2 regions of the Croceicoccus esteveae genome follow, and region 1 is predicted to be linked to the other one. Evidence: riboswitches for the same ligand, from Rfam matches in the RefSeq annotation. Region 1 holds a riboswitch; the other holds the start of a gene.
What was found. A riboswitch is a leader RNA that binds a small molecule or an ion and turns the genes downstream of it on or off. The one in region 1 is predicted to bind cobalamin.
Positions count from the first base shown of each region.

Region 2: it holds a riboswitch for cobalamin, as region 1 does, so the genes downstream of both, RM533_RS07025 (TonB-dependent receptor) here and RM533_RS13075 (TonB-dependent receptor plug domain-containing protein) in region 1, are expected to answer to the same signal.

Region 1 covers NZ_JAVRHS010000017.1:11,931-28,211, reverse strand. The annotation lists gene RM533_RS13095 (cobyric acid synthase) at 1-974, opposite strand, end outside; gene RM533_RS13090 (ABC transporter ATP-binding protein) at 987-1,763, opposite strand; gene RM533_RS13085 (FecCD family ABC transporter permease) at 1,760-2,737, opposite strand; gene RM533_RS13080 (ABC transporter substrate-binding protein) at 2,734-3,567, opposite strand; gene RM533_RS13075 (TonB-dependent receptor plug domain-containing protein) at 3,567-5,441, opposite strand; cobalamin riboswitch at 5,674-5,883, opposite strand; gene bluB (5,6-dimethylbenzimidazole synthase) at 5,940-6,563, opposite strand; gene cobO (cob(I)yrinic acid a,c-diamide adenosyltransferase) at 6,578-7,183, opposite strand; gene RM533_RS13060 (histidine phosphatase family protein) at 7,180-7,740, opposite strand; gene cobS (adenosylcobinamide-GDP ribazoletransferase) at 7,731-8,483, opposite strand; gene cobT (nicotinate-nucleotide--dimethylbenzimidazole phosphoribosyltransferase) at 8,480-9,478, opposite strand; gene RM533_RS13045 (hypothetical protein) at 9,875-10,273, opposite strand; gene RM533_RS13040 (GMC family oxidoreductase) at 10,932-12,533, opposite strand; gene RM533_RS13035 (RidA family protein) at 12,695-13,063, shown strand; gene RM533_RS13030 (TetR-like C-terminal domain-containing protein) at 13,136-13,735, shown strand; gene RM533_RS13025 (TonB-dependent receptor) at 13,993-16,281, shown strand, end outside.
Region 2 covers NZ_JAVRHS010000004.1:85,754-102,034, forward strand. The annotation lists gene RM533_RS06980 (M24 family metallopeptidase) at 1-1,213, shown strand, start outside; gene RM533_RS06985 (hypothetical protein) at 1,521-2,048, shown strand; gene RM533_RS06990 (GlcG/HbpS family heme-binding protein) at 2,323-2,736, shown strand; gene RM533_RS06995 (MAPEG family protein) at 2,782-3,186, opposite strand; gene RM533_RS07000 (sulfotransferase family protein) at 3,315-4,190, opposite strand; gene RM533_RS07005 (hypothetical protein) at 4,273-4,533, shown strand; gene RM533_RS13650 (Tn3 family transposase) at 4,441-4,680, opposite strand; gene RM533_RS07010 (response regulator) at 5,002-7,479, shown strand; gene RM533_RS07015 (I78 family peptidase inhibitor) at 7,902-8,252, shown strand; gene RM533_RS07020 (autotransporter domain-containing protein) at 8,333-11,596, opposite strand; cobalamin riboswitch at 11,912-12,134, shown strand; gene RM533_RS07025 (TonB-dependent receptor) at 12,303-13,226, shown strand; gene RM533_RS07030 (TonB-dependent receptor domain-containing protein) at 13,281-14,219, shown strand; gene RM533_RS07035 (ABC transporter substrate-binding protein) at 14,219-14,959, shown strand; gene RM533_RS07040 (FecCD family ABC transporter permease) at 15,063-16,031, shown strand; gene RM533_RS07045 (ABC transporter ATP-binding protein) at 16,028-16,281, shown strand, end outside.

The sequences.
Region 1 (16,281 bases):
GTCCGAACGCCCGCGATTATATCGTGGTCCCAGCCCTGTTCGCGCAACATGGCAAGATCAGTAAGGGTCGACTTCGTGCCGGACAGGATGATCGCATCGGCGTCGCGCGGGATTGGCGCTCCTGGCGGTATGAAACGAACGTCAACGTCCTCTTCCGCACGCAACGGATCGAGATCATCGAAATTGCTGATCCGCGATAGCATCGGGACGGCAATGACGATGTCGTTTTTCATGCCTGCTCGCCGTTCCAACACGACGGCGTCCTCCGCTGGCAGTCGTGCGGCGCATGGGAGCCAGGGAACGACGCCGAGGCACGGCCAACCCGTTTTCAACTCGGTGAATGTCACCCCGTCGTCGAACAGTGCGGGATCACCCCGAAATCGGTTGATCGCAAACCCTTCGATCATCGCGGCATCTTCAGGATCAAGCACTGCGCTTGTTCCGACGACCGCCGCGATCACGCCGCCGCGATCAATGTCTCCGACAAGAACCACGGGTATATCCACAGCACGCGCAAAGCCCATGTTGGCGATATCGCCCTTGCGAAGATTAACCTCGGCGGGGCTTCCTGCCCCTTCGACGATGACAAGATCGCAAGATGCGCGAAGCCTTTCGAAGGCGTTGAGCACGTGCGGAAGCAGTTTCGCGCGATGCCGCATGTAATGCGCGGCTTCCTCGCTTCGCACAGGCCTGCCGTTCAACACGATCTGCGAGCGGCGATCGCCCTCGGGCTTGAGCAGGACCGGGTTCATGTCCGTCGTCGGTTCGATGCCGGCGGCTCTTGCCTGCAACGCCTGCGCCCGACCGATCTCGCCTCCCGACGAACAGGCTGCGGCGTTGTTCGACATGTTCTGAGACTTGAACGGGGCGACCTTTATACCGCGCCGCTTTGCAATCCGGCAAAGTCCGGCGACCAGCAACGACTTGCCGACATCGGAGCCTGTTCCCTGCAACATGATCGCGCGCGCTGCCATGGTATGACCTGCCTAGGCTGGCCCCAGGATGTTGAGCGAGATGGCCTCGGCATCTGTCGCATCGATCCGCGCCTTGATATCGAAAACGGTTCGCAAGCGGTCCGACGTCATGGTCTCTCGAGGTGTCCCTTCGGCAACGATCCGCCCGTCTTTCATCCAGAGCAGCCGGTCGGCGTATCGCGCTGCCAAACCAAGGTCGTGGACGACCGTCAGCAAAGCCTTGCCTTCTCTCGCCAAGTCCGAAAATATCCGCAGGACTTCATGTTGGTAGCGCGGATCGAGGGCGGCCACAGGCTCGTCAGTGACCAGAAGAGCAGTTTCTGCGGCGAGAGCCCGCGCGAGGTGGACCCGCGAAAGCTCTCCTCCCGAAAGCGTGTCCGCAGCGCGTTCCTCGAATCCTTCAAGATTGCAGGTGGCGATCGCGCGGGCGGTGGCAGCCTCATCTTCACGAGAAAGCTTTCCTGGCGCTGCGCCAAAGGCGAAGCGGCCAAGCGCAACGATATCGCGGACCGGTTGCGGCCATATCAGAGGACGTTGTTGCGGGAGGTAAGCGACCTTGCGGGCCCGCTGCACCGGGGCGAGTTTGCTAACGTCGCTGCCCTCCAGCGTCGCGGTTCCGCTGTCCGGCTTCAACAGGCCTAGCGCCAGTCGCAGCAGTGTTGTCTTGCCGGCTCCATTTGGACCGACAAGCATTGTCAGCGTGCCTGGTTCCAACGCAAAGCTTGCTTCCAGAACCAGCGGCTTGCCTTTGACGGTGTAGGAGAGCCGATCAGCGCAGAAGAGGCTCATGCCAGCCTCCGCCGCGATGCTATCCATACGAAGATCGGCGCGCCGATCAGGGATGCAACGACCCCGAGCTTGAGCTCGTTATCGGTCGGCAGGAGCCTCACCCCCACATCGGCGAGAACCAGCAGCAGAGCGCCCAGAATGGCAGAAGGAATGAGGAGACGCGCCGGATCGTATCGAACGAAAGGTCGGACAATGTGGGGTGCAACGATGCCGACAAAGCCTATCGAACCCGCCAATGCGACCGCCGCACCCGTCGCCAGCCCGGCGCCGGCGATGACGCCGAGCCGCTGCATCTTGAGATTGAGGCCAAGCCCTTCTGCCATCTCTTCGCCAAGCGTGAGCGCCGAAAGACCTCGCCGTGTGAGAAGCATGATGGCGATCCCGGCGATCAGGAACGGCGCCGAGAACGCAATGTCTTCAAAGCTGCGATTGGCGACCGTGCCAAGCATCCAGTTCACCATATCGCTCAGGCTGAAGGGATCGGGGGCAAGGTTCATAAGCAGCGCCATCAGTGCTGCAGAGAAGCTCGAAAGGCCGACACCGATCAGGATCAGAGTTACTACCGAGCGGTTGCGTAGCGCTGCGGCAGCGACGACCAGGGTCGCCAGCAATGCGCCCGACACGGCTGCGATCGGCAGGACGAGCGGGCCTGCCGTCACCAGCCTGAAATAAAGGACAAAGGTCGCAAAAAGAGCCGCCGTGGCGGACACACCAAGTATTCCCGGCTCAGCCAGCGGGTTGCGCAACAACCCTTGCAAGGCTGCTCCGCTCATTCCCAAAGCTGCACCGACTACGGCAGCGGCAATGCTTCGCGGCAGGCGTATCTGCCAGACGAGCAATTGGTCTCCCTCGCTCGCCTGAAAAGCAATGGCACCAAGAATGCGGTCCAGCGGGAGTGGCACTGAACCGAGCAGGAGCGAGAACACAAGCGCGGCGACCAGACCGGCCGACAGGATACCCGATACACGTGTCATGAAACGCCGCGGGCTTGTCTGGACATGGTCTCGATGGCTTCTACCAGGAACCAGCCACCGCAGGACGTCCACGCGCCTTCCACCGTTGCAACCGGCAGTTCGCGAAGCTGCGCTTGCGCCACCGGATGGCGCGCCGCGCTCCAGCTGTCCACATGATTGGAGGTGCTTTCGAAAAAAGCGGCAACGATCAGGTCCGGACGTTCATAGGCAAGACGCTCTAGCGGTAGTTGGTTCCACCCGCTCCGGGTTTGAAAGTTGGCAAGCCCTGCAGCGGTCATAAGTTCATGCACGAGGGATTCTGATCCTGTGGTTACGCCCGCCGGCGTCATGTACAATGCCTGGGGACGGTCGCCAGCCTTCGCCGCGAGCGCACCGAGCCGTTTGTCCATATCGGCGATGACCCGCCTCGCCGTGTCGGCTTGCCCAAGCTCGGCGCCGACACGCGCCACCTCCTCTCGCACCTGCTCGATCGTCTGGGGAAATCCGATCTGCACGACCGGGACGCCGGCGCGTTCCATGAAGGCAGTGATATTCGGATCGCCCCCGTAGGAGCGTACGACAAGGTCGGGTTTAAGCGCGAGAACATCTGCTGTGCGTGGGCGAATTTGCGGCAGCCCTCTTGCGGCGGCGCGCATATAGGAAAAGTGTTCGTCCGCGCCGGGTGACAGCGCGAGAATGTCACCTCGATCGGCGAACCGCAGAACGTATTGGTCCGCGCAGTAATCGAGGCTGATGATCCGTCGCGGTGCTTCAGGGCTGCGCAGGGCAGGCTGCGCACAGCCGACCAGCGAAAGGCCAAAAAGCACCGCGAGGATCGATCGCACTGCCATTACATCCGGTAGCGCACACCGCCGAACACCGTGCGGCCGGGCTGACTGAAATCCAGCACGGTTTCGTACTCCTCATCGGTCACGTTTTCGATGCGTCCGAAAAGTTCGATGTTGTCCGTGACGCCATAGCTCACTCTCACATCGGCAAGAGCATATCCGTCGAGCGGATTGGTGTTGGACGCGTTGTCGAAGCTGTCTCCAACAACGAGGATGGTTGCGCCGATGCCGAAGCCGTTTTCCATGCGATAGTCGGCAATCAGGCTTACCGTATCTCTGGCGCGGCGTGGGAGCCGGTTGCCCGTCGTTTCATCGAACGCATCGATTATCGAATAACTGAGCGATACGTCGAACTCATCGACCGGTCGCAGCGAAACGCCGAACTCCCAGCCATCCGCCCGCGTGCGCGCAATATTGTCGTACGTTCCAGAGGGAGGATCGTTCACGAGGCATGGCGGCAACAGGCTGTCCGTGCAGCTCAGGAAGACGATCTCATTCATGCCGTCACGCTTGAAGTAGGTCACACCCGCCTGCGCTCGGCCATCGAGAAAGCTGTGGGTGACACCAACGTCCCAGCTATCCGCTTCCTCGGGATCCAGACCGGCGTTCCCGTACTCGCTGAACAGTTGGTAAAGCGCGGGCGCCTTGAAACCTTCGCCATAACTTGCGCGGATCACGGTGTCGCCATTATCGGGCGAGTAAGCGCCGCTGGCCGAGAACGTAATGGCGCTTCCGAAGGTTTCATGATCGTCGTAACGAATGCCCCCGGTTACGGACAGACCATCGAGCGGGGTCGTATTGACCTGTGCGTAAAGCGAATTAATCCAGACATCGGCGAACGCGGGCGGCGCACCGTAGCTCGATGTACGCAACTCGGATTCTTCGCGTTCAGCGCCGAATACGAATTCCGCCAGATCACCTGTATCGAAGACACCCTGATATTCGTAGCGCCGGTTCTCACCGTTCGCATCGAAGGTTTCTACGCCTGCGTCGAAATCAAAATTGCGGCGGTCGATATTGGTGTAACCAAAGCCCAGACGGTTGCGAAAGCGCCCATGCAGGAATGCGGCGTTCAGGCCGGCGTAGCCAACCAGGTCTTCCCTGCTTGAAACGATGTTCGCATCCCTTCCAAAGCCATCGATATCAGTGTCGCCGTCGGCATAGAAACCACGCAGATCGAGCGAAACATTGTCCGCCAGCGCGACGTCGATCTTGCCGTTGAAGCCCAGACTTTCAAACCCATCGGGCTCGGTCCCACCGCTGAAAGCAGAGATGCCATCGGTCCGGGCGTAGGTCGCGCCAATGCTGGCGGCAACGGGTCCAACACGGCCGGAGACATTGCCGACGAGTTCGGCTGTATCGCGTTCGCCATATTCGGCGCGAGCAAATGCATCGAGTTCCCCGGTCGGTTCACGGGTCAGCATGTTGACCACGCCTCCGATAGCCTGACTTCCGTAAAGAACGGATTGCGAACCGCGGACGGCTTCGATGCGCGAGATGTTGCCCGCGAGCAGCGTGCCGAAATTGAACCCGCCGCCCGGCGAGGCTGGATCGTTGATACGAATACCATCGATCAGCACGAGCGTCTGATCCGATTGCGCACCGCGGATCGACACGCCTGCATTGGCGCCCAAGCCTCCGTTGCGGGTAAAGGTCACCCCCGGAACGGTGCGCAGGATGTCCAGCACTTCGGTAGGTTGTCGATTGATGATCTCTTCTTCGCCAACGATGGTGACGGACGCGCCAACCTGCGAGATCGCGCGGCTCGTCCGATTGGCGGTCACGGCAATGTCGATCGATCCGGGGTTTGCACCGCCCTGGCGATCGGTCGCAGGCGGGGCCGTAATCAGGCGCTCTTCAATCGGTCCATCAGCCAATTGCGCGAGAAGAGATGTCGGAAGCAGCGTGAGAGTTGAAGCTGCTGCAACCAAGGAAACTGCGTGTCTCATATGTATGTCCAAAGTCATGCCGCACGAGGGTCCCGAAACCCGCACGGCGCATTCGACAGATGGCTCACCGCGAACGCTTACGCGCTGCAGTTTCGGAGACCGACCAAGCTGTCGTTACTTCGGAAAGAAATTTCCTGTCCCACTGGGCTGGACCCGGCCCCGGACGAACGACGCGATGGCAGGTCTCCTGGCTTACCGATCATCACCTTCGAACCGTCTTCCCAACCTTGCCCGAAGATGGGCAAAACCAGTGACATAGTGGTTCGGGGCTCCCGGCTCACAGTTGCGGGCACAGCACCGGTTTCAAACCGGCTTCCCTCTTAGCTTCAAGCGCATTCGCACTTGCAGCACCATCTGACCAGGCCTCTACGCCAGGAAGATTGCGGTGTCAATTCGGCCATAAAGGGTCGATCGGCACGGGGCGCACTAGCGTTTGATGACGTGATGCCTGGACCATACGCGATCCTGCCAGCCATAGCGTTCAAGCTCCGGATCGTAATGCTCATCTTCGGGATATCCGACGCACAGATACGCAATCAGATCCCAGCTTGCGGGCACGTCCAGGCAATCGGATATATCAGAAGGGTTGAGGATCGATACCCAGCCAACACCCAGGCCCCGGGCCTTGGCGGCTAGCCAGAAGATCATGATCGCGCAGGCAACGGAATAATGCAGCGCTTCAGGCTGGGTTTGCCTGCCAAGGCCAGACCCTTGCGTGGTTTGAGTGTCGCAGAACACGGCGAGTTGCAGCGGTGCCTCATCGAGGCCCGCCAGTTTGAGGTTGGCATAAAGCCCCTGCCTGTCTTCCGGCACAGCTTTGCGAGCCGCTTCATTCGCAGCCTGGAAACTGCTTTTCACCTTTGCTCTCGCCTCGGACCCGTCGACCTGCACCCAGCGCCAGGGCTGACTGTTGCCAACCGATGGCGCGCCTTCCACCAGATGAAAGATGTCATCGAGGATGTCCGACCCGATCGGCCTGGTCTGAAAGCGCCGTACATCGCGCCGACGGGCGACCAGCTCGCGCAGAACATCGAATTCGGTCCCAGGCATCACGGGGCCGGCTTCTAAAAGTCAATTCCTTGCTGGGCGCGTATGCCGGCGTGGAAGGCGTGCTTCACTTCGGTCATTTCAGTCACCGTATCGGCATAATCCATCAATTTCGCTTTTGCGTCGCGGCCTGTCAGGATCACATTGGTTTCGCCGCGGCGTTCAAGTGCCGCTATCACCGCATCGGTATGCAGATAGTCGTAACGCAGGGCGATGTTGATCTCATCCAACACAACCAGCGCGTAATTGCCGCTGCTTATCAGCTCTTTCGCCTTTTGCAGCGCTTTCTCGGCAGCTTCGATGTCCTGCTCGCGATCTTGCGTATCCCACGTGAAGCCATCGCCCATCACATGCCAGTCAAGCTCTTCGGAAAACCGATCGAAGAACTGCTTTTCCCCAGTCTTCCACTTGCCCTTGATGAACTGCACAACAGCGACCTTTTGCCCCCAGCCCAGCGCCCGGGCGATCACTCCGAATGCCGAGCTTGATTTGCCTTTGCCATTGCCCGTGTGGACCAGGACCAGTCCGTGCTCGGGATCTTTAAGCTCCCGGCGCTTCTTTGATTGAGCCTCCTGCAGCTTCTTCATTTCGTTCTTGTGGTGCTCGGGATCGCTGCTTGTCATCGTGTGGGGCCTCTATCAGCGCGCAAAAAAGATGGGTGGGGTCCGAATGTCATCGTCTGTGTATAGTCAAGTCGCATTTCGAGCGCGCCCTCATACCCAAGCGCCGCATGCGCGCAACGCACAACGCCCATATGCGTCACGGCCAGAATATCAGCTTCGCCATGCAGGGGCTCATCGAGATAGGACCTAACGCGGGTCGTCATGTCATTGACGCTTTCCCCGCCATGCGGGCTTGCGCCTGTCACGTCAGCCGCCCACTCATCGAGTTCGTTGCGAGGAATGTCATCCCATTTGCATCCTTCCCAGCGCCCAAAATCAATCTCCTGCAGACGTGGATCGATTTGAAGCGGAAGCATTAGCCGTTCCGCGAGCCTCTCCGCCAACATCAAGCAGCGCGACAGAGGACTGGTGTCGATGCGATAGAGAGTATCGGGAACGGTGCCGATGATCTCGCAAAGCTGAGCCTCGGATAATTCCCGCGCGCCGATATCTGATCGGCCATAACAGATGCCAGGAGCAATCAGCGGCTCGCCATGCCGCAAGAAAACTAGAGCCACGCTGCGATCGCTAGATAGATGCCCACCTCTGACACTTGCTGGACAGCCCCAAGACAATCGCCTGTGTAGCCGCCGAGTTTCCGCTCAAACAGCAGGCGGGTAAGGACATGCCCCACGGCAAGCCCTGCAAGACTGACCGCCGCAAGATCGAATGATGACCACAAACCGAAAGCTGTCAGCGCAGTGATGCTCGTGAACGAACCAATCAGCAGTGCGCTGCGCGATATGCCTTTCGCAACAGGTTTCGCCGTTCCCTCCGAGCGCGAATAGCTGCTCGTTGCGATTACAAGGACAGCCGACATCCTGGAAATACCATGCGCCAGGGGAAGCGCGACGAGGGTGAAAGAAGCCGGCAGCGCAACGAGGATAGCGATTTTGAGACCAAGCACGAGGAAGAGTGCTGCCGCGCCAAAAGTCCCCAACCGGCTATCCCGCATGACTTCAAGCATGTGGTCCTTGGTCTGTGCGCCAAGACCATCGAACAGATCGGCAAGCCCATCTTCGTGGAAGGCTCCGGTCGCCAACAGGGTCGCGCCAAGAGCAAAGATCGCGCCGATAACAGGCCCTTCGATCCAGTGACCAACCGCGTACCCGACAGATCCGATACCACCAATCAGAAGGCCGACCAACGGATAGAACGCAGGTGCCTGCGCGAAATTCTCCTCATTCATATCCATTGTCGGAAGCGGGATGCGGGTCAGGAAAACCCAGGCTGCGCAGAATCCCATAAACTGCTTCTTCACTTGTCGGCCGATCGACCGGAGACGCGGGCATCTGTAAAACTCGCCATCCCGAACAGTGACACGCTGGCGCGGATGATAGGGACGGCGAGCAGCGCGCCGGTGCCTTCTCCAAGGCGCATCTGAAGGTCAAGCAGGGGCTTTGCCTTCAGCCATTCGAGCATTGCAGTGTGCCCCTGCTCGGCAGATCGATGCGCGTAAATCATCGATGCCTCGCATCCAGGTGCAAGGGCTCGCGCGAGCGCTGAAGCAGCTGTCGCAATAAAGCCGTCGACCACGACGACTTTATTCGACGCACATGCACCAATCATAGCGCCTGCCATTGTTCCGATTTCGAAGCCGCCCACTTCTGCAAGTGCATCGATAGGGGCCAGTCGCCCCGTCCGAGCAGCTGCTCGTTCAAGAACCGATTTCTTGTGCTTTAGCCCGGCATCATCGACACCGGTTCCACGCCCGATGAGGTCGGCAATCAGGATACCGCTCAGCTTGTTCGCAAGCAGCGTTGCCGAAGAAGTATTGGCAATGCCCATTTCTCCAAAACACACGATCTTGCTTGTGAGAGAACGACCGTAGGATTGTCCCTGGCTGATGGCCTTTGCAGCAACTTCTTGAGACATCGCAGGGCCCTGCGCACTATTCGCCGTTCCTGCTCCAAGGCGCATGTTGATAAGGTCTTCCCGGCTGACCAGGACATCCTTCACTCCACAATCGACCACGGCGACCGGGATACCCAGTTCACCCGCAATTGCGTTTGCTGCGGCGCCCTCTGCAAGAAAGTTGGAAACCATCTGGCCGGTCACTTCCTGGGGGAAAGCCGACACGCCTTCCTCGGCAATGCCGTGGTCGGCTGCAAAGATCGTCAGGGATGCACTCAGCGTTCCAGGTCGAGTGTCGTTAGTGACCGATGCAACGCGAACTGCGAGTTCTTCGAGTCCGCCCAAAGAGCCGATAGGTTTGGTTTTCTGATCAAGCAGCTGTTGAAAGGTCCGCGAATTCATCGTCAATTGCTCTAGTTCGATTTCGTATTTTGACAAGCCGGGAGCCTGGTTGTCGACGGTCCTGAATTGAAAGTTTGGAGCGCCTTTTCTCAACCTTCATTCCAGGGTTAGCACCGCCAAAGCGGACGTGTCGCCAGGCAATGCTAACCTCGGTCGCTTCGGCGAGCTCCACTGCGTCTTCGATATTCACTCCCAGGCGGCGCGCAGTCGTTTCGATCCTGGAACCACTGTCTCCCGTCAGCACCGGTGGCCGTGCTACAGTGATCTGATTTCATCCTCTTCTCGGCCGTGTCAGACGTGGCCTGTTCGTAGCTCGATGTTCGTTCTGGATTACGGCGCTTGGCTCTGCTTCAATCCGCATAGCTGCTGGCCCTTGCCTGTCAGGATCGACAAGCATCATACCGGCAGCCGGTCGTTTTCTCCTGATTGCAGGAACATGCCATGGCGCCTCCAGACCTGCCGATCGGCGACGTTCACGGGTTCGGGCATGTGCGTATCGCCAACGGCATCGTGTGGCCCGATCGCTTCGAAGCGCAGCGGCGCACGATCATGTCCGCCGCAATGGTGGGTCTGAAAGGACGGGTCCGGAAGGAAAGCGAGGTCATCCATGTGATCTGCGAACGGATCATCGACCCCGCTCATTTGCTCCATGGCATCGGCAGGATGGCATTCCCGCAGCGGACCGGGCGCGGGGATGCAGCGCAGCACCCACGTGCGCCGGACCGCGGCAACGGCTCCGACCGCAAGGACAAGGGCTGGAACCCGGAGCCGCGCGATTGCTGCTGGCCGCCGCACGCCGATGCATGGATCCTGAGGACGTCGTGCGGTTCAGATCGCATGACTTCGACTGATCCATGTCGCAGCTGCCCAAGCATCAGCGCGTGGTCATCGCGCTCTTCGTCCACATTCTGCGCTGCGGTGTGTCCCGCTGTGCAGAGGCACGGTTCGACGGCGCCGGGGTCCGCCTGGCGCTGCGCTGTCTCCTGCCGCATTGCCCTGAGCGCTGGCCGCTGGCCGCTGGCCGCTGGCTCTTTATCGGGATGCCGCGGCGCAGGACAAGGACATCGGCCGTGCACAAGGCATCACCGCCGCCTTCAACGGCATCGTGCGCCAGCTGCGCCGCGCTGGGAGGTACAAGGGCGCTGGGAGGTACAAGGGCGCTGGGAGGTCAACGCATGTTCGCGTGAACGATCAAGGCTGCAAGAAGTCTGCAAATCACCTTCCTGCCAGCTGCAAACGAGCGAACACAGGAAACCTCCTGAACACCGTCAGCCTTGCAGGCCTCGGCCATCCTGCGTTTCCAACCGGCCAGTGAAGATGCCGTTATCGACCGCTTGATGTATGCCGCGAACACCTCCTGTGATTTTTCCGAAGGGGCGGAAAACGCATCCCGACGATCAGGCACAAGGTGCACTTGGCAGCCACAAGGTGCATCTGGAACAAGAACTCTGCGTCAACCGACCTGCAGGATCATTTCTGCAGCCTTTTCTGCAATCATGATGACGGCGGCATTCGGATCGCCGGTCGGCACCCTTGGCATGACCGATGCATCGACGATCCGCAGATTGCCAACCCCCCGTACCTGCAGCCGGTCGTTAACGACGGCAAGGGGATCGTCTCCCATGCGGCAGGTTCCAACCGCTTCGTAATTCACGCCCACGGTACCACGGATAAAGGCATCCAGTTCCTCATCGTCGGCGATGCGGGAGCCAGGCGATATCTCCGCACCCCGGTAAGCGTCGTAGGCTGGCTGGCCAAAGATCCCGCGCGCAATCCTGATCCCGTTTCGCAGGGCCTCACGATCGCGTTGTTCTGCAAGGTAGTTGGTGTTTATGACAGGTGGCATCATGGGATCGGCGGATGCGAGGTGCAATGTGCCCCGACTTTCCGGGCGCGTGAGGATGATGAGATTGCTGACACCGTGCTGGCGGCCAAGCTCTGCATCCTCTGTAATGAGCAGCGGCATCAGATAGAACTTCAGGTCGAGTTCCGCGTGCCCGGCTGCGCCTGACCGCAGATAGGCGACCGCCTCGATGCTGTTGCCCGCCAGCGGTCCCTTGCGAGATACAAGATAGCGCAAGCCGGCCTCGGCCATGGCCAGCGGGTTTGTAAAATATCGGTACTGCGTAACCGGTTGCGGACAGGCAAACTGCACATCAGTACCCACATGATCGTGCAGGTTCTGGCCAGTCCCTTTCAAGTCGTTCACGATATCGACGCCCACCGACTGCAGGTGTGCAGCATCGCCAAGACCTGAAAGCATCATCAGCTGAGCAGATTGGAACGTGCCGCCGCTGCTGATGATTTCCCGGGCTGCATATGCGTGTCTGACCTCGTCACCCTGTCGATATTCCACGCCAATCGCTTTTTTGCCGTCGAACAGGATTCTGGTGGCATGGGCATTCAGCACGATCTCGAGATTGGCACGCTTTTCTGCAGGCCTGAGATAGGTCACCGCCGTGCTCATCCGCTTGCCTTTGTGGATTGTGAGTTCAGGTGGACCAAAGCCATCGGCACGCGCGCCGTTATGGTCGTCGTTGTAGGAGTATCCCGCCTGCGCCGACGCCTGCAGCCAGGCCCTAGTCGCCGGATTTTCAATGCTTGCGCGGCTCACGCGAAGCGGACCGTCGCCGCCGTGATATGCATCTGCGCCATGCCCATTGCTTTCGGCCCGGCGAAAATAGGGCAGCACATCGGCATAGGACCAGCCGCGATTGCCCGCCTGCGCCCAACTGTCGTAGATCTCGGGCGCTCCCCTGCTGTAACACATCCCGTTGATCGAGCTGCTGCCACCCAGCACCTTGCCTCTTGCATCAGGAAGCGTGCGATTATCGAGATGTTCCTGCGGCGCTGTCTCGTAATGCCAGGCGAACATGCCCTTGCGCATGACGGGGAGAAAACCGGCTGGCAGATAGATCAGCGGACTGCTGTCCCTGCCCCCGGCTTCGAGCAGGAGCACCTTGTTGCGCGGATCGGCTGACAGCCTGTTTGCAAGCACACAACCTGCCGAACCGGCACCGATGATGATGAAGTCGTGGGAAGGTGCAGTGTGCATGGCTGATCCTTTCAAGGCTGAAGCATTGCGGCGCAACGAAGCTCGACGCATGATTGCCGAACACAGCTCATGCTGCTAATGCAGTATCTGTTGCATTACCAGTCAAAGCATCGTTTCAGGAGCGGCTTGCTGACTGCAAGAAACATGTGAAGAAGGGACGGATGATGACAGAAGCAGCGATGGCGGACGATCATGGTTACAGCGATGCGGTAAAGGCAGGCGATCTGCTCTTTTGCTCAGGCCAGGTCGGGCTTGAAGCCGATGGCGGCGTTCCTGCCGATGTTGCCAGACAGTTCGCGCTGGCGTTCGAGGCGTTGGGAAAGGTGCTGAAGGCGAACGCCTGCACGGCCGATGATCTGGTCGACCTGACCTCCTTCCATGTCGATTATCCGCGGCACATGGCCGAGTTCATGGCCGAAAAGTCCCGCTTCCTCGGGCATGCACGTCCAGCGTGGACAGCTGTCGGCGTGGCAGCGCTGGGTTATCCCGACACGCTGGTCGAGATCAAGGCAGTTGCAAGGCTGCGTTGAGCCGATCTTCGCATCAGGTGCACCCGCGCGCCTGCTGGAGAGCCGGTCATGCCATCGCGATGCGGCCGTTGCGTGCCATCGGCGATCGCCTATGGGGAAGCGATGACAGGCAGGCAGGCGAGGCGGCCCGGCGGGCGAACGGAGAAGAACCGCAAGGCGGTTGCAGATGCAGTGCTTGCACTCATCGGGCAAGGACGGCTTGATTTCGAGATCCAGGAGGTTGCGGCCCTCGCCGGTGTCCATCGCACGACCCTGTTCCGTCGCTGGCCGGATCGGGCTGCGCTGATTTCCGAGGCAATGGCGGAGCATGTCTCGCGTCTGTCCATCCCGCTGTCGGGCAATTGGGAGGAGGACATGCATCGCGTCGCCTTCGGCATGCGCGACTTTCTTGCCGATCCTGTTGAAAACGCGATGAACCGGATGCTCGCGATGACTGACAATGCGATCTTTCGCGAACAGATGTTCAGCCATTGGACGCCGATCCTGCAAGAGTTCCGCAGACCGATCGTGGACGCGCAGGCGCGCGGTGAGCTGCCCGAAGGTGCAGACGCGTCGGCTGCGATGTGGATGCTGATGTCGTCGATCGTCGTGGGCGTTGTCTTCCAGCGCACGCCGCCGACCGACGAGTTCCTCGGCCGCCTTGTCGATCAGGTCATCAGAGGCTGCAGATAACCCGTTCTGACGCCTGGGTGCCCGTTACGATCCTCGTGTCATCTTGAGCGTGACGTCGGTGTCGGCAGTTATTGTGGCGACGTAACTTTCGCGCGTCCTGTGCCGGTTTGCGGCACATTAAGGACCGCGAACCGCTTGACTTGAACAATCATCCATGCGCCTATGCAACGCAGGTTGCATTAGTGAGACTCGCCATGGTTCAGCGATGATGGCGGAGTGTTGCAGTCAGACAGCCGGAACAGGCGAGGAAGACATCCATGAACAGGCGCGTCATCAAGCACCATCTGGCAAGCGAGAAGTCGGGTGGCTTTCCGGGAGTGGGGAAACTGCTGCTCCTTACTGCCGCGTGTCTGCAGTTCCCCGCAACTGCACTGGCGCAAGAGCAGGAGGACGGTCGCATCACCGGCCTCGATGAAATCGTCGTCACCGCACAGAAACGCGCGGAGAACCTCCAGGACACGCCGCTGGCCATCACTGCCTTGTCTGCCGAGATGATAGCGGCAAGAGGCATTTCGGACGTGGGGTCGCTCAGCGCGATCGCGCCCAATCTCATCATCAACCAGACCCCTGAATCGTCGACAACGCCGACGATCTATATCCGGGGCATCGGTCAGAGCGATCCTGCGCTCACGCTGGATGCGCCGAACGCTGTCTATATTGACGGTGTGGTGATCGGCCGGTCGGCAGGATCCATGTTCGAACTTGTAGATCTGGAGCGGATCGAGGTGCTGCGCGGACCACAAGGCACGCTCTTTGGCCGCAACACGACGGGCGGGGCGATCAGCCTGATTACCGCCCGGCCTGCACAAACGTGGGGCGTCGAGCAGACATTGGGCATAGGCGGGTTCAACCTGTTTCAGGCAAGGACAACGCTTGACACAGGCGAGCTTGCCGACAGCGGGTTCAGCGCCAAGTTTTCCTACCTGCACAAGCAGCGTCACGGCTACGTCGACAACATCCTTGAACCCGGTCGCAGAGATCCGGGCGCCTATAATGTGGACGCATTGCGGGCAGCGCTTTCCTATGACGCCGGCGGACCTGTCAACGCGTTCTACTCCTTTGATTACAACATGCGGAACAGCCGTGGCATCCCGGTGCAGCTTGCCGCGGTCGCGCCATATGTCGGGGGATACCTCGATGCCTCTGCGCAGCTTGGCGGTGCGGCACCACAGATATCCCGCTCCCGGCTGGACACGATCGCGCTTGATTTCGACGGGCCGATCCGTGACCGCACGACAGGTCACACGCTCATCGTGGAGGCAGAGTTGAGCGAGCAACTGCAGCTTCGGTCCACGACAGGCTATCGCGACTGGTCAAATACCGTCCGGTCGTCAGATCTTGATGGCAATGCTGGCCTGGTCGGATTTACCGTGTCGCCGGCTATCCTTGCTCCACCGTTCGACTTCATTCCAGAAGGCGTGAACCCTGTCAGCCTCTACAATGGCAGGAACGAACGCAAGCAACACCAATGGTCCCAGGAACTGAACCTTGTCGGCAAGGCGGGCAGCAATCTGGAGTATGTGCTGGGTGCCTATTACTTCAAGGAAAAGGCGCAGGAGCGTGACAAAGTCAATCTGACCATTCTCATTCCTCTGGACGACCCGATTGAACTTGCGCCCGGCATTACCACGCCGGCTTTTGGCGTGAATATCTCCACGCTGCTCGATTACCGGCACAAATCGGAATCCAAGGCGCTGTTCGGCCAGGCCACCTATCAGCTTGCCGACCGGCTCAGCATTACAGGAGGGTTGCGATATACCTGGGACAAGAAGACGCTGAACCAGACCGAGGCGATCATCAACAATGCCGAGGCAGATTTTGGCCAGCTGACCTGGCTCGGCACTGCCAAATACGACTTCTCCAACGATATCTCGAGCTATGTCAGAGTGGCGACCGGTTACAAGTCGGGCGGTTTCAATCCGCGTGGCGGCGGCAACGCGTTCGATCCGGAAAAGGTCACATCCTACGAGGCGGGTCTCAAGACAGAGCTGTTCGATCGCCGCATCCGGCTCAACCTTGCCGGTTTTCACACGATCTACAAGAATTTGCAGGTCAGCCAGTTCGAAGCCGGCAGCACCGGAGCCAACAGCATCACGGTCAACGCTGGCAAGGCAACCTATACCGGCGTGGAGGCAGAATTCGTCGCGCGGCTCACCAACAGTCTCACCTTTTCCGCCAATGGCGGCTATGTCGATCGCGACTACAAGGAATATCTGTTCCGGGATCCGGTCACCGACGAACTGGTCAACCTCGCCGATGAGGCACGGTTCAACTACTCGGCCTCCACCACCGCTACCGCCGGGCTCGAATACCGGTTTCCCAATTTCGACTTCGGATCATTGAAAGCGCGCCTCGACTACGATTACCGCAGCAGGATCTATTACCACCAGCTCGACATCATTGCCCCCTTCAACAAGGTTCTGTCCGATGGCGGCGTGTCGACCCTCAACGGCCGCATGACTTTATCCGACATCATGCTTCCAAGCGCCGACATGTCGGTGGCGCTGTGGGTCAAGAACCTGACCGATGAGGATTACCTGCTTTCC
Region 2 (16,281 bases), on a different contig from region 1:
CGCGTTCCTTGCCGCGCCTGCTGCTCGCGCCATGATGAATGAAGGTGCGGTCGCAGGCCAGGCGCGTGTGCCGCCCAGGCCACCTCCGATCAGCGCAAGGGAGCGGGCCGAACGCTGCCGCAAAGCTGCACTGCTGCTCAAGGCGAGCGGCTGCGGTTCCATGCTGATAGAGGCAGGCTCGACGCTGTTCTACCTGACGGGGATCGACTGGTGGCGCAGCGAACGGCTTACCGCAGCACTGCTGTCGGCTGACGGGGAGCTGATGGTCGTGACCCCCGCTTTTGAACAGCCCTCCATCGAAGAAATGCTGGCGGTGCCGGCGCAGGTCAATGTGTGGCAGGAAGATGAAAATCCCGCCCAGTTGATCCGCACCTGGCTCGCCAGGAACCACATCGGCCACCTTCCGATGGCCGTAGAGCCGACGGTTCGCTTCTTTGCCATAGATGCTTTGCGCGCGTTGCAGCCGGACCTGCTCGTGCGAAACGGCGCGTCCATTGTCGATGCACTGCGCATGATCAAATCGCCAGCGGAGCTGGCGTTGATGCAGCACGCGGCAAACATCACGCAGGCCGCTTATCGGGCAATCGCGCCAAATATCGCCAAAGGCATGATTGCGGCCGACATCTTTACGATGATGAGCAAAGAAACGCTGGTGCTTGGTGGACAGAACCCATCAGGCGGCATCCAGATCGGGGAAGGCAGCGCCTTGCCGCACGGATCAAAGAAGGAAGAAAAGGTCGGCGCTGGCTCTGTAATCCTCATGGATTGTGCGTGTCAGGTCGACGGCTATTACTCCGACATTTCGCGCACGATGGTCTTTGGCGAACCAGACAAGCGCCAGAGACAGGTCTGGCAGCAGGTTCGCGAAGGTCAGGAAGTGGCAATGGCGGCAGCAAGAACAGGCGTTGCTGCTGGCAAGGTCGATGACGCGGTCCGCCTGTATTACGAGCGGCTGGGGTGGGGACCGGGCTATCGAACGCCAGGCTTGCCGCATCGCACCGGTCACGGCATCGGGCTAGACATTCATGAGCCGGTAAATCTCGTGCACGGCGAGATGACGCCGCTGGCGGCGGGAATGTGTTTTTCCAATGAACCGGGGATCTATATCCCCGGTAGCTTCGGCATCAGGCTTGAAGATTGCTTCTTCATGACCGCAGAAGGCGCACGCTTCTTTACAGTACCGCCAACTGACATGGATCAGCCATTCGGCTGACCACCGGCCGGCAGGCGGCAGCGCTAATTGGCGACATGAAGCAGGAAGTGCGCTCGCGGTTTTCTCCCCTGCAAACCACCAACTGAAATCAAGTTCGTGCAAGGCGTGTGGGAAGTGCCGGGAGGCAGCTTTTGCAATTTGGCGTCAGTGACACTTTACCTGCTGGCAAAGTGTCACGCGGGACAAAGTTGGATTTGTGCAAGTTAGGGGATTCACACGATTCTCCCTTTGTGCTTTGTTCGTTGGCATCATGTTTCACTCCGCTGCCCTGGCCCATCCCGCTACAGTTGCCATGCACGGCGCTGAAATGTCCCATCTTCTGGAAGTGCTCGCGAACAAAAGCACGCGTCCCCGATACGCGTTCATGGTGCTGAACCTTGTTGCAGACGTCGCGCGGCCCGATGGCAGCGCAGGTCCGTTTGTTCCTTCAGAGCAAGGATTGCTGACATTGCGAGATTGGCTCAGCGATGCATTGGGCCCGATGGGCGCACGTGACCCACGGCGTCTGGCGATGGAACGCGCTGTTCGCCGTTCGATGGAACAGGATGGCAAATTGCCGGATGACGAGCAGGCAGCGGGACGGGCGGTGCTGGCACAGATGCACCAGCGGGTCCGCGCATCGGGCAAGACCAATCTGAGCCGGGCCGTCTCCGAACTTGTCCGCGCCGATCTGATGCGGCGTCATTACCAAGGGTATCGGGTAGACCATGAAAACCGGGGTGCACAGCGCCATGCGGTTTACACCATCATCGGCAGGGCCCGTTGCCTGCTACGCACAAGGCCGGCAAATGCAGGCAAGGACACGAACCGGCAAGGTGAGCTCCCACTGCATTGATGTGACAAAACATCTGCATGACCAGCATGGACAATGCTTGAAGAGCGACCTCAGGCTAATGATGCACGACCGAGGTATTTACCAAACGATTGACGTTATAGAACGATAATAATAGTTATGTTAACTTCTCATCGACAGTGGAAGAGGCAGCCTGCGGCCACCGGCCGTTACGCTTCGAGCATGATAATTGTTGATAAAGAAGCTTCCTTCTTTCATGAGAACGCGACGCAGCGGAACGGTTGTGGACAATTCATCCGCGTGACGGGAGATTCAAGTGGAACTCGTGCCCCTGCTCACCGGTGCCATGGCACAGGACATTGCGAACGCCGCTTTTGCAGAAGCCCGGCGGCACGATCTGGCGGTAACGATCACAGTGGTTGATCGGTCTGGCCAGACCATGGCAGTCTTGAGGGACCATCGGGCCGGCGTTCACACGCTGCGCTCCAGCTACAAGAAGGCCTACACTGCAGTTTCGCAAAAAAAGGAAACTGCAACAATTGGCGAAGGCATCCGTGACGGCACAATTCCTGCTGACTTTCGTTCACTTGACGAAAACATCATCGCGCTCGACGGCGGGATTCCAATCCATCTGGGCGCAGTCGTGGCAGGCGGCATCGGCGTTGGCGGTGCACATGGCAGTGAAGATGTGATGATTGCCCGCGCAGGGCTCAAGGTGCTGGAGAATTGAACCGCCCGGGCAGCAGGTTGCCGACCGCTGCCTTGTTCGTCGCGATCAAGCGGAGACGCCAATCGCCACCAGCGCCGCCCAGCCGATCAGAAAAGCAAAGATCAGCCAGGTGAGCACTGCGCCGCCGGCCCTCGCAGCATTGGACGAAGGCAAGTCCATACCGACAGCATGAGCGATGCGGGAGACGACGAACAACGCGCCGGCTACGGCCAGCGCCACAGATGACCCTCCCGACAGCTCCAGAAGACCCATCAGGATAAGCACGAATGGCGCATATTCCACAAGGTTGGCATGGGCGCGCATCCGGCCAGTCAGCAGATCCTGCCCACCATCGCCCAGAAGCACCTTGTCCTTGATGCGAATACGCGTGACACGCAGCGCGACCCACAGGTTGACGAGCCCGATTGCCGCCGCCGTGGCGAGTGTCGCCACAAGATCGATGTCTGCCATATCGCACCCCTGCTGCATGGAGCAGCCTGCGTATCGGCTGCCGTACAATCCCCGCACGAGCTTGCTGCTTCAGCCAGTCCGCGTCAAGCGCGCGTCGCTTATGCTACGTGCCTTCCGCGCCGTGAAATTTACCAGGTAAATCGGGAACCCAGCATGGCGGAGAGCCGTGCATTGTGCGGGGCAAAATATCCACGCAGCCTTTCGATCAGATCATTGCTCACAGGCTCGCGGTTGGTCCCGGTATTGGCCGCTGGAAACCCGGCAGGATCGCGCTCATGTTCCAGCCCGAGGAACGCAAGGGCCCGCTCGACCTCCTGCTGAGGGGAAACGAAGATTTCCTCGCTTTTCATCACCAGCACCCGCGATGCCGGATATGATGCGTAGAGGCGCTCCAGTTGATCGACATAGATGCCTTGCGCCTTGTACGATGCATGCAGGTACATTTCCGCAGCGGCTCGATCGTGGCATTCGCTGCCCGGGCTTATCGAAGCCATACGCTCCTCCTCGACTGCCATGGCCTTGTCGATGGTGAGCCGCTCACGGCCCATCCTTACCTCATGGAAATAATGCGAAATCGCTCTTTCGACCGGATCGCGCAGGATCACGATAATGCGCGCGTCCGGCACAACCATCGCGCAACGCGCCATCGCTGTGGGATGAAACAAATAGGCCGGGCAAGCCTCGCCCGTGATTGACCCGTCGTGCACGCTTGATTTGCGTGGGAAATGCGCCCGATACCAGGAGTGGCTTTTGCCCTGTTGCCACCCTGTGCTGAAATAATGCACTTCCTTGCGGAATGGCGGCTCGATCATTGAATGTCTGCTCAGGCTCCTGAACATGCTCGAAGTGCCGCACTTCATCCCGCCCACCAGCAAAAAGTCCGGCAGGACGCGCATGTGCGCAGTAGCTCTACGGGCAATGAAGCGCACCGGCCGCTTCAGCCGTTTGTCATCCTGCCGAGGTTGCAGTGGATAGGACGTTGTTGGTGTCTTGTTCAAGATCATCGGGTCTTTATCTACAAAGGCTATCGGGGGGTAAAGGGTGGCCTCGCTTTGCGCATTGTCATGCGCCGCTGCGTGGCAACGGTTGAGCGGTTTTCAACCAGCGCATTTGGCTGCGCCCCTCGGCCAGGAACTCGCTCGAGAACGCATTGTGTTACGAGCCTACTGGCGCGGCATGCGCGAGCAGATCAAGCGATACTTCTTCGCCCCACTCCTGAAAATGGCGCACCACGTCGATGAAACGAACCGTATGTCAGTCAACCAACGCGGCAATCACGAGATTCATACCCGGCCGGCGGAATTGCAACGCGTCGTGCGCGCAGTCGACGACGCGGCCCTGATGTAAGGTGTAGATCACCCGGATGAGGAAGTGGCGCTGTTCGCCCCGGTCAGATCCCGCGTAGCAGCGCCGCCGGAGTGCCGGGTTCTCAAGCCAGTCCAGCCAGGCTGCCTGGACTTCTCGATGATGCTGCGTCCGCATACAGCGCTCCATCACTGACGTCGAAGTGCTCCTCTCATCTTCATTGAAAGGCCTGACGAGAGCTCGAAATCCTGCCGCTGAACCAGATCAAGCGATGACAGTGACGGCTTCGTCAAACGCCTTTGCCAGCGGGCGGCAGGGCACATTTTGAGCCCTTGTAACCAGAAACCGCCGCTGAGTATGACGATGCAGGCAGTTCGTCGTGGTGCAGATCGCTGCCTGCGCGGTGCGCAATTTTACAGTTGCTTTACAGATGCCAGTTTCACCTGGCCAACTGTTGGTGCTGTCTTTTCTTCACGAAGTTGATTTACGACATGATCCGAGGCACTTGGAATGGCAGGCACGCGCAAGGGCTGGCCTGTCGGCATCAGAAGAGGATCAGCGGTGGACACAGGCGCGGTAATTGACACACAAAAGCTTGGCCGCATCGTTGAAGAGGCGGCGAGCGAGGTGTACCTGTTCGCGCCTGACAATTTTCAATTCCTGCTGGTGAATAAGGGAGCCCGGGAGAACTTGGGTTATACCCTGGAAGAGATGCGCGCCCGCACCCCGTGGAGCATCAAGCCGCTAATCGATCAGGAACAGTTCATGACTCTGGTCGAGCCTCTCCTGGCCGGCACGAAGTCGCAGCTTGATTTCGAAACCAGGCACGAGCGCAAGGACCGGACAAGCTATGATGTGGCGGTTCGTTTGCAGCTCATGCAATTCGACGGCGAAGCGGTGTTCTATGCAGCAGTGCTGGATCTGACCGAACTGAGGCGGACACAAGCCGCGCTCCAGGATGCGTCCCGACGCCTCGATGCAATCCTGAGCAACACCGAGATGGCTGTATTCATGATGGACGAATGCCAGCACTGTGCGTTCATGAACCCTGCCGCCGAACAATTGACCGGCTTCACGTTCGAGGAGACACAAGGCAGGACATTGCACGAGGTTGTTCACCACACCTATCCTGACGGCCGTCATTTTCCGATCGAGGAATGCGCGATTGATCGCGCGTTTCCCGAAAACAACCAGACAAGGGGTGAGGAAGTCTTCGTTCACAAGGACGGAAGCTTCTACCCGGTCGCGTTTACAGCTTCACCCATGAAGGATGAGCATGGAACAACGGTCGGAACAATCATCGAAGCGCGCAATATTGCCGCAGAGCTTGAAGCGCGAGCAGCAATGGACGCGTTCAATCAGACGTTGAAGGATCGTGTCGATCAAGCCCTGCAGGAACGCGAGAAGATCGAGACCCAGCTGATCCAGGCGCAGAAAATGGAGGCGGTGGGCCAGCTCACAGGAGGTATCGCTCACGATTTCAACAATCTGCTCCAGGTCATTGGCGGCAATCTTCAGCTGTTGCAGAAGGATCTTGCCGATGATGATCGCAAGCAGCGTCGTGTGACCAACGCGCTTGCAGGAGTACGCAGGGGCGCTGAACTTGCAGCGCAGTTGCTCGCCTTCGGACGGCAGCAAGCACTCGATCCCAAGCCGGTCAACATGGGCGGGCTGGTTCGGCGCATGGATGACATGCTGCGCCGGACCCTCGGTGAAGCGATCGAGATCGAAACGGTGATTTCCGGCGGCCTGTGGAATTGCCTGATCGACGCAGCACAGGTCGAAAACGTTATTCTCAATCTTGCCATCAATGCCCGGGACGCGATGGAGGGGCGCGGCAAATTGACGATAGAAGTCGGCAACGCGTCACTGGATGAAGCGTATGCAGCCGAACATGCAGAGGTCAGCGCCGGGCAATATGTAATGCTTGCCGTGACCGATACCGGCAGCGGCATCCCCAATGAGATCCTGAACAGGGTGTTCGATCCGTTCTTCACCACCAAAAGGCCCGGCGAAGGCACGGGACTTGGGCTGAGCATGGTTTATGGCTTTGTCAAACAGTCCCACGGACATGTGAAGATCTATAGCGAGCAGGGCGAGGGCACGACCGTCCGCATCTATCTCCCGCGCACCAGGCGTGAAGAGGACATCTCGATACCTGAACCTGTGTCGGCGCCGCATGCGACAGGCAATCAGACGATCCTGGTCGTCGAGGATGATGACGCGGTGCGCGCAACCACGATCGAGATGTTGTCGGACCTTGGTTATGCTGTGCTGGAAGCCAACAATGCCGACAGCGCCATAGCGATTGTCAACAGCGGGATAAAAATCGACCTGCTGTTTACCGACGTGGTCATGCCGGGGGAACTGCGCAGCCCCGAACTGGCACGCCGCGCCAAACAGAAGTTACCCGCTTTGCAGGTGCTGTTCACTTCGGGCTACACGCAAAACGCGATTGTGCACGCGGGCAGGCTCGACGAAGGTGTCGAGCTCATCGCCAAACCCTTCAAGCGTGAGCACCTCGCGCAGAAAATCCACGTCCTCATCAACCGGGGCAAGGATGCGGCGGCGGCGACCCTTATCACCGCTTCCGACGAGTCCGGACAAGATGGCACGTCCGGAGCAGGAGCCTTTCGCAAACTGCGCGTGCTGGTTGTGGAAGATGAAGTCCTGATCCGCATGATCTTGTGTGAAATGCTGGACGATCTGGAGCACGAAGTGGTGGAGGCCGGGAGTGTAAGTGCAGCCCGGGACTGTCTTTGTGCCAACGAGTTCGATGTCGTGATCACCGACCTCGGCCTTCCGGACGGATCAGGCGTCGACCTCGTGCGCGAGATTGTCGAAAGCGAGAAACCGATCGCCGTGATCGTCGCTTCAGGTCACGATGGGCTGAGCGCGCTGAACGATCTGCCGCAGGCAAAGCGCGTTCGTCATTTGAACAAGCCGTACGATGATAATGGACTGAAGGTCTCGCTGTCGCAGATATGACGCGTTGGCTGAAGCGGACCGCCGAACCTGGATCAGTCCTTTGAGAAACGCGCGACCGTCTGAATGCAGTTTAAGCATGGGTGTACGCAGAGGCGCTTCCGATGGCCGCGCGCAATTCCTCGCCAGTCGCGAACAGGGTGCACCGCGTCCAATGCACTCACTGGAACAGCACAGATGGTCCTTTCGAGAACAGGTCGCGTTCTACCCGTGTTCGGCTCACCCGCACTTGCTGGGCGGGTTCGATATACCGGAACACCGCCAGTATCCCGCTCGCGGGACATTGCAACACCGCCCTGCCCTGCTTTTAAGCAGAATGAGCCGCGCGCTCGGCTGCCGACACCATCCTCAAAGCGTGGCGTCCGGTGCACTGCCGGATCGGCTGCGCATTGACGCTGATACCTTGCAAATGGCAGGATCGATCCATGTCGCGCCATGTTTCCCTCCTGCTGATCGCTTTTACAATGTCGGGGTGTGCGACCAGCACCGGTGACCTTGCCGCGCCTGTCTCTCCTGCAGCCGTAATGGGCAAGGATCATGATCGAATGGCAGATGATTTTCTGAACCGGTCAAGCTCTTGCAACGCCGCCGCAATTTCAGGCATGCTTGGCATGACCGTCGATGACGATCTGCGGGCGCGTGTCCTTCAGCTCAGCGGTGCACGATTGCTTCGCGTCATCGGACCGACCGACAGCATCTCGATGGATTTTCGCGAGGACCGTCTAAACCTGGAGGTGGACCGCGAAGGCACCATCCGGCGTGCGTATTGCGGCTGACGCACGCGCCGGAATGAAGAAAGGGGCTGCCGGATTGTTCCGGTCAGCCCCTTGTTCTGGCTATCCTCTTCCCAAAGCAATCAGAACCGGATGGAAATATCCGCCATCGCACGGTCATAACGCATGGCGTCACGGCCAAACGCTGTTTCCACGCCTGCGCCGAAAGTCACGATGTTGTTTCCAATGCTCAGGCCGCCTTTCAATTCGCCCCAGCTCGTGTCACCCCCTGCAAGCGGCAGTGCAATAGGGATGTAATCGGCGGCCGCGAACCGCACTGTCATGCCTGCATCTGCGCCGTCGAGCACGTGGATGTAATCCGCCTCGAACTGCGGCGTGATGCTCCAGCCATTGCCGATTGCCTGTGTGCCGGAGAATTTCGCACCAAGGCGGGTATCGACGCGGTTTGTCGTCAATTTATCAAAGGCGAGCGCTGCGTCACCGCCTGTCTCCTGCATGCCTGACAACGCGTTGCGGCTGTAGCCAAGTTGCACCCGCGGCGTCACCATCAGGCCCTTGGTGAGGCCGACATTGACCCCCGCTTCGGCAAGAGCGGTCATCCGTGTCGCGTCCTGCACGCCAAGCATGCTGGGCTGACCCGCGTCACCGCCAAAGCCGCGACGGCCAGTTTCCAGCTCCATTCGCTCCAGATTGCCGGCGAGGCCCAGATAGGCCCCCCCGCCCAGCGCATATGCACCGTAAAGCGCCATCTGGCTCATCCTGGAGCTGGCCTGGTCGCCGTTGCCGCGGTTCATGCCGTTTGCATAACCCACCCCCACGCCGAAGCTGAACCTCTCGCTCAAGCTGTGTTCGACGCCCATGCCAAAGTAGTTGGAGCGCGCGCCATCCACTTCACTGGCCGATGCGCTGGCCGAATTGCCGGCCGTGATGACGCCTCCGGTCACAAAGCCCGAGAAGTTTTCAGGCAGTTTCTGCGCGCCTTGTTGGCCCGGCGTCAGACCGGCGAAACCACGCCTCGCCTGTTCGTAAGCAGCGGTGCCTGGCTGCGCAAAGGCAAAACCGGGCGCTCCGGTCACCGTCATGCGACCGTTGGAGGCCCCACCCATCATCGAGAGCCGGTTCGTCACGGTGCCGAACAGCGCCCTGCTCTGCCGTTCCTGCAATTGCTGACCGAAAGTCATGGTCTGCGGGGCCAGCGCGTCCAGCGTGGATGCCAGTGTCGCGCCTTCCATGAGATCGACCATGCCATAGAGGTTGGACAGCGACTGATAGGAACCGGCCCGCAGGCGGTCGAGCGCATTGGCAAAGGCAGCAGCAGTTGCGGTCGTGCTGGTGCCGGCAAGCGCACTGTTAAAGCTCAGCGCCTGCAAAGTGGCCGTGATCTCGGTTTCGCCATAGTTCAGTTCGGGACGCAGCACGCCAAGCTGAGCAAGCACATTGCCGAACGTGCCTTCAACCCCGCCATCGGCAGTGGCCACGGTAAAGGTCTGGCCAAATCGCGGAAAGCTGCCGGATGTCCGCATGAACAGCGTTGCGCCCGGCGCAGAAGCGTCATCAGGATCGGAAAGCGACAGCGTGCCGGTTACCGCCAGCAGATCGCTCGACCGCTTTTCGACATCGATGACCAGCGTGGTTCCCGACGCCAGGATCGCATCGCCATCGATGGTGAGCGTACCGGTCTTGGTGCGGCCGCCCGGATCGATGACGCTGTTCACGCTGGTAAGGAATGGCGCGCGAAAGGTGCCACCGCCCGTCAAGAGGCCGGTGAGAAGAAAAGCCTCGCCTGTGTCGAGCACGCCATCCACATTGGTCCAGCCGGAAAACTGGGTGAAATCGCCATTGGTGCTGAGGGATGCGCGCCGGGCGATGTCGAGCTTGGCCGACCCATCGATCGTCAGCCGGTCGATGGTGATGTCGGCGCCCGACAGGGTCGTGGTGCCCTGGTTGAGCGTCACGTCATAATAGCGCGCGCGGATGCCTCTGGTCGGATCGGCGGTGACATTGTTGGGCACGAAGTTCTTGCTGCCCGGTCCACCCTTGACGAAATACTGCTTGCCCGTCGCGCCAACAACAGGAGCCTGATCGAGGTCGAGACAATCGTCGAGGAAGCACACGTCACCCCATTTCGCGCCCTCGCCGCTGTTCTCGGCGCCGGGGGCATCGGGCAGCCGGCTGAGCAGCTTGCCATCGAGACCGACGACATAGTTGGGGTCCATCGCCTGCACCCAGTGCCTGGGATCGGTCCATTTGCCGATGCGGCCTTGCGTCGTTGCATAAACATAAGGATTGTTCTCGACGATCACCTGCCAATAGGCATGCAACGGCTGATAGAAGCTGAGCGTGCCGTATCCGTCGAAGCTCTGCTCCTCGAAAAACCGGGTACCGCCCGACAGCACGCCGAGAATGACGTCGCGCTGGTATTTTTCATCAAGGATGAGCGGTCCGCCCGAATCGCCGCCCGCTGTCGTTCCCTCACGCGGCAGAGCCACGTCATTGTCGCCGAAGATGCCGAAATCGAACTTGCCGGCAGTATCGTCGAACTCGCCTGAAGGGTCGCTGAAGGAAGTGAAGTATAGGTTCTGTTCGTACGTGTCGGACGAACCGAACAGGAACGCGTTCACGTCGCGTCGCGAGCCAAGCAGCGAAACGTAGTTCTCCGCCGTGCGCCGCCGGAAGTCGATTCCCAGATTGCCCGAAGCATTGGTGCCGCGCCCGCCATAACCGGTGACCGTCACATGCTCCTGTCCGTCCAGCGGCGTGAACAGCATGGCCCAGGTGGGGATATCGAACGCCGGCGTATCGAGCGTGGCGATGGCGATGTCGGCCTGCAGGAACCCGCCGTCGAGCGAGCGCTCATCGTACCAGATCGCTTCGGCGTTATAGAACGCGCTGTCCTGCACTGTCTGGAACCCGGAGCGGATCCAGGCCCGCACGCTCGGCAGGGCATCATCCTCAAAGGCAAAGCCGATCGGTGTGCCGCCGGTGTTGCCGCCATAAGCGGTATCGTCGCGGGTGTTGACGCAATGCGCTGCAAAGATAACCGTACGCGGGTTGATCAAGGTTCCGGTGCACAGCCCCACCGTGCCATCGCCATTCCACGCGACCATCTGGCCGATGCCGTTGATGCCCGACGTGTCGAGACTGCCGCCAGGAGCAGGGACGTCCGGGTCGATGTCGTCGCGCGTGATGATGCCGGGATAATCGCTGCCTGCAAAATCGAACGCGAAATCATCAGCGGACTGGGCGGCGTTGATAAGGCTTGGGTCGGCAAGCACTGGTCCTTCAGAGGCATTCGCAATGCCGGCGCAGGAAAGAACGATGGTAGAGGTGGCGACCAGCAGGCTGGAGCGCAGCGGATTGAGTGTCATGGCATTCCCCTCGATCATGTCGCGAACTTATGGAGCGAATCGTGCGGTGAGGCAGACCCTCCTGTTCAATGAAGCTATGGTTAACGAAGGATTTCTGCTTGGCGAGCCAAAAAAACAGACGCCAGAATTTTGCAGCGCAAATCCGCTTTCGGTCCGCAAACAATGGTGCAGTGCACCGCAACGGCCACAGGTGGGGCCGGCTTTTGGATGCTGCCTGCACTCCAAGATGTCAGTTTCGGCAACATCCCGGCAGAACGGGTGATTTGCACTCGAATATGCCGCTGAAGGCACAAGGATGACCGTAACAGCGGATTGATACACAGGTTCAGGCGCGGCAGAGGACGGGCAGACGGTGCTGCACGTGCGAAAGTGCGAAAGTGCGCGCAGCTAAGAGGGGATCTGGTTCAGGTCCAGCGCTGTGCCCGCAACTCTATGCCGGGAGCCTCGAACCAGCATGTTACTGGCCGCGCATCCCATCCAAGGGGTGCAGGCCGGGAAGGCGGTTCGACGGTGATGATCGTCAAGTCGGTAAACCTGCCGTCACGTCGTACGTCCAGCGCCGGGATCAGCCCAAGGGGACCGGAATCGCGCAGCTGCTGCGCAATCCAGACTGACGACAGCAATGGGCCGGTTACCGGCGTCGGCAGCACCGCTGTTGGCGGGCCGCGGTCTGACGATCTGCGGGCTCCGGCAAGCCGCCGCGGGCCATGCTTTGGATATCATGATGCAGAAGTTTTCCTTTGCCGCTGCTTACCGCTACACGGCTGCAAACTCTCTTGCCGCCCCTTTTGGCGCCGCCCGTCTGGGGGCCGCGGGTCTCGTCGCCGTCGGCCTGGTCACGCCAGCCGTCGCTTCTTCGCAACCGGCCGCTGTTACCGGCAGGGCCGCCAGCGATGACATTGTCGTCACCGCCAAGCTCACGCCGCGCGCGCTTTCGCAGGTGGGGCAGTCCGTCACTATTGTGGATGAGGCAACCATCGTTGCGCGTCAGGCGACGGACGTGATCGACATCATCCGCACTGTTCCCGGTCTCAGTGTCGATCGCAATGGCGGCATGGGCACGACCGCGGGCGTCTCCATTCGCGGTGCCGAAAGCGACCAAACCGTCGTGTTGATCGATGGCGTCAAGCTCAACGATCCGGCATCGCCGGGCAGCGGCTTCAACTTTGGCCCGCTGGTCGCCGGCAATGTCGCCCGGGTCGAAGTCGTGCGCGGCGCGCAGTCGGTACTCTACGGCAGTCAGGCGATCGGCGGCGTCGTTAACCTCATCACCCGTGAACCGACGCAGCAACCAGGCGGCCTTGCCCGCGTTGAACATGGCGCGCGTGACACATCGCAGCTTACCGGCAATCTGGCGAGCCGCCTTGGCCCTGTCGCAGCAAGCATTGGCGCCACTTTCCTGCGCACCGACGGCATCTCGGCCTTCAACCGCACGCGAGGCGGCGCTGAAAAGGATGGGTTTGAGAACCTCGGGTTGAACGGCAAGGTCAGAGCGGCCCTGACTGACGGGGCGTTTCTTGATCTGCGCGGCTTCTATGCCGACAGCACGGTGGATGTCGACGGCTTTACCGGCAACGGCTTTGGCGACACCGAGCAAGTCTCCTATCGCGAAGATCTGGTCGCGTATCGACCGCCGCGATGTCGATGAAGGCAGCGGCACCAGCATTGAGACCTTCGATGCCAATGTTACGAATACCAAGGGGTGCTGGGAATACCGGATCGTGCCGAAATCGCATTCGGAGCCGAATGCGAGGAGGCTCTTTATCGCAGCAGCAGCTTTGGTGGCGCGCCCGAACGTGCGGACACGTGGATCAACAGCATCTATGGCGAAGTCACCGCCGCCCCGTTCCGAGCGCCCGTGCCTGCAGGATTATCGCTGACCGCCGGCATCAGGCATGACGACCACCGCACCTTTGGCAGTGAAACCACTTTTGCTGCAAGCGGCGCCTTCACGCCTGACGAAGGCCCCACGGTCGTCCGGGCCAGCTACGGCGAGGGGTTCAAGGCGCCTTCCCTGTACCAGCTTTACAGCCAGTACGGAAACAGGAGCCTGCAACCGGAAACCGCTGACAGCTGGGATCTCGGCGTTACCCACAGCTTCCTTGGCGAGCGGGCGCAGATAGGTGCGACCCGGTTCGAGCGCGACACCACCAATCTCATCAACTTTGTCTCCTGCTTCGATCAGGCAGACCCCATCTGCGTGGACCGGCCGTTCGGCACCTGTGACAATATCGCGGCCGCATCGACGGACGGTTGGGAGTTGGGCATAGCGCTGTTCCCAGTCGATGGTTTCGATCTGGCGCTCAACTACACCATCGTCGATGCCTTTGACGACAGCAACGGGAACCGCCTTCCCCGTCGCGCGCGCGACAAGGTCAGTCTGATGGCCGACTACCGGATGGACGGCGGCATCGGGCTTGGCGCGACCGTGCTGATGGTCGGCGACAGTTTCGACAATGCGTCGAACACTCGGCCGCTAGATGGCTATGTCGTTGTCGATGTCCGTGCCAGCTACGCCATGCTGGAGAATGTGGAGCTGTTCGGACGGATTGAAAACAAGTTCGGTGCAGATTACGAAACCGTATTCCAGTACGGGCAGCCAGGCCGTGGCTTCTTCGGCGGCGTGCGTTACGCGATGTGATGCGCACCGCAAAGATCCTTGCGACACTTGCCACTCTGCTGCCGGGCAGCTGCGGCGCTGCGCCACAGCCGCACAGCGGCGCTGCGCAGCGGATCGTCAGCCTCGACTACTGCGCGGACCAGTATGTGCTGCGCTTTGCAGATCGACAGGACATATTCGCATTGTCGCTCGATGCGCAAGAGACCTTCTCCTGCATGGGTGACCGCGCAGAAGGGATCGCGACCGTGCGCCCCCGCACCGCAGACGTGCTCGCCCTGCGTCCCGATCTCGTCGTGCGGTCCTATGGCGGCGGAGCCGAAGCAGCCGCTTTCCTGCACCGCGCCGGCGTGCCGGTGGTACAATTGGGCTTTCCTGCGACTATCGGCGACGTTCGCGAGGAAGTCCGGCGCGTCGGCATCAGGCTTGGCGGGCCTGACCGGGCACAAGCAATCGCAGATCAGATGGACAGCCGCCTTGCCGCCCTTCCTGCCCGGTCCGGCAAGACAACCATCGCTCTTTACATGACGCCCGCCGGCGTCACCACAGGCGAGGGAAGCCTGGTACACGAAATGCTGCTTGCCGCTGCTTTCCTTGAGCAGACGGCAACGCAGATCGACAGCTGGAGCGCGGCGCGTCACCCGGTGGCGCGCGCGCAATTGCGCGATCTTCCGGTAGCAAAGCTCGAAGAGGCGTGGACATCATGCGGCGCCTCGTTCCGGCGCGGCGCAGTCGAGGCGCTGGCGCAGCAGGCAGCCCCATGAGCAGTGTCGCAAATGGTTCCGAAACCCGCCCGTCGCTGAACCGCCCGTCGCTGATCCGGCCGTCGGTGAACGCCCGTCCTTGAGCAGCATGCCAGCTGGTCTGTTGAACGCAGCCCCTGCGCTTGCGCTGGCAGTGGCAGTTGTTCTGGCATTGCTGCCGGGATCGGTGCCGCTTCCCCTGTCCCGGGTGCTTGGCGCCCTTGCGGGACAGGCAAGCACGGGTGACATGCTGATCGTGTGGCAGATCCGCCTTCCGTGCACGCTGGCAGCAGCAATCGTGGGCGGTGCACTGGGCATGAGCGGCGCTGCGTTGCCGGGCCTGCTGCGCAATCCGCGTGCGGAGCCGGGCATCCTGTTAGTGTCGGCCACTGCTGCTCTGTTTGCGACCTTTGGCCTTTATTTCGGATATGTGACGGCGGGGCCGTTCGTGCTGCCACTCGCAGCGGCGGCCGGCGCGCTGCTGGCAGCGATCGTGGTGGCGCTGACTGCGTTACGCACCCGGTCTGTCGTGACGCTGATCCTGATTGGCGTTGGCCTGTCGAGCTTTTCGGCGGCGGGCATGGCGCTCCTGATGAACCTAGCGCCCAACCCGTTTTCGCTCGCCGACATGGTAAACTGGATGCTTGGCACCATTGAAAACGGCAGCGTCGATGACCTGGTCTTTGCCGCGCCGTTCCTGATCGCGGGTGGCACGATCCTGCTGCTTGCGCGCCGCGGGCTGGCCGCATTGGCGCTTGGTGAGGAAGCCGCCGAAGGACTGGGCCTAGACCTTGCGCGCCAGCGGCTTGCCGTCATTGTCGGCGCGGGGCTTGCCACCGGAGGCGCAATGGCTTTGGCCGGCGCGATCGGCTTTGTCGGCATCATCGCGCCGCATCTCGTCAGACCCTTGGTGCGGTATGACCCATCCCGGTTGCTTGTTCCCTCTGCCTTTCTGGGTGCGCTCATTCTCGTGCTCGCCGATGTCGGCGTGCGGATCCTGCCCACCGATGCCGAGCTCAAGCTGGGCGTAGTCGCCTCGCTTATCGGAGCGCCGATCTTCGTGTGGATCGCAGGCCGCAGGCGTCTGGCATGACGCTCCTCAAGGCGGAGGCGCTGTCCTACACAGATCGTGCAAGCCCGCTGGTGCAGGATGCTTCCCTGACGCTGGAGGCAGTATCGCTGGTCATGCTGATCGGCCCGAACGGCTCCGGCAAGACCCCTCTGCTCAGCCTGCTGCTTGCCGGTTCGGGGATCTGCCGGTTACTAGGCACGGATATTGCGCGCATAGCTCCATCACACCGTGCGCGGATTGCCGCATATCTGCCGCAGTCCAGACCGATGGT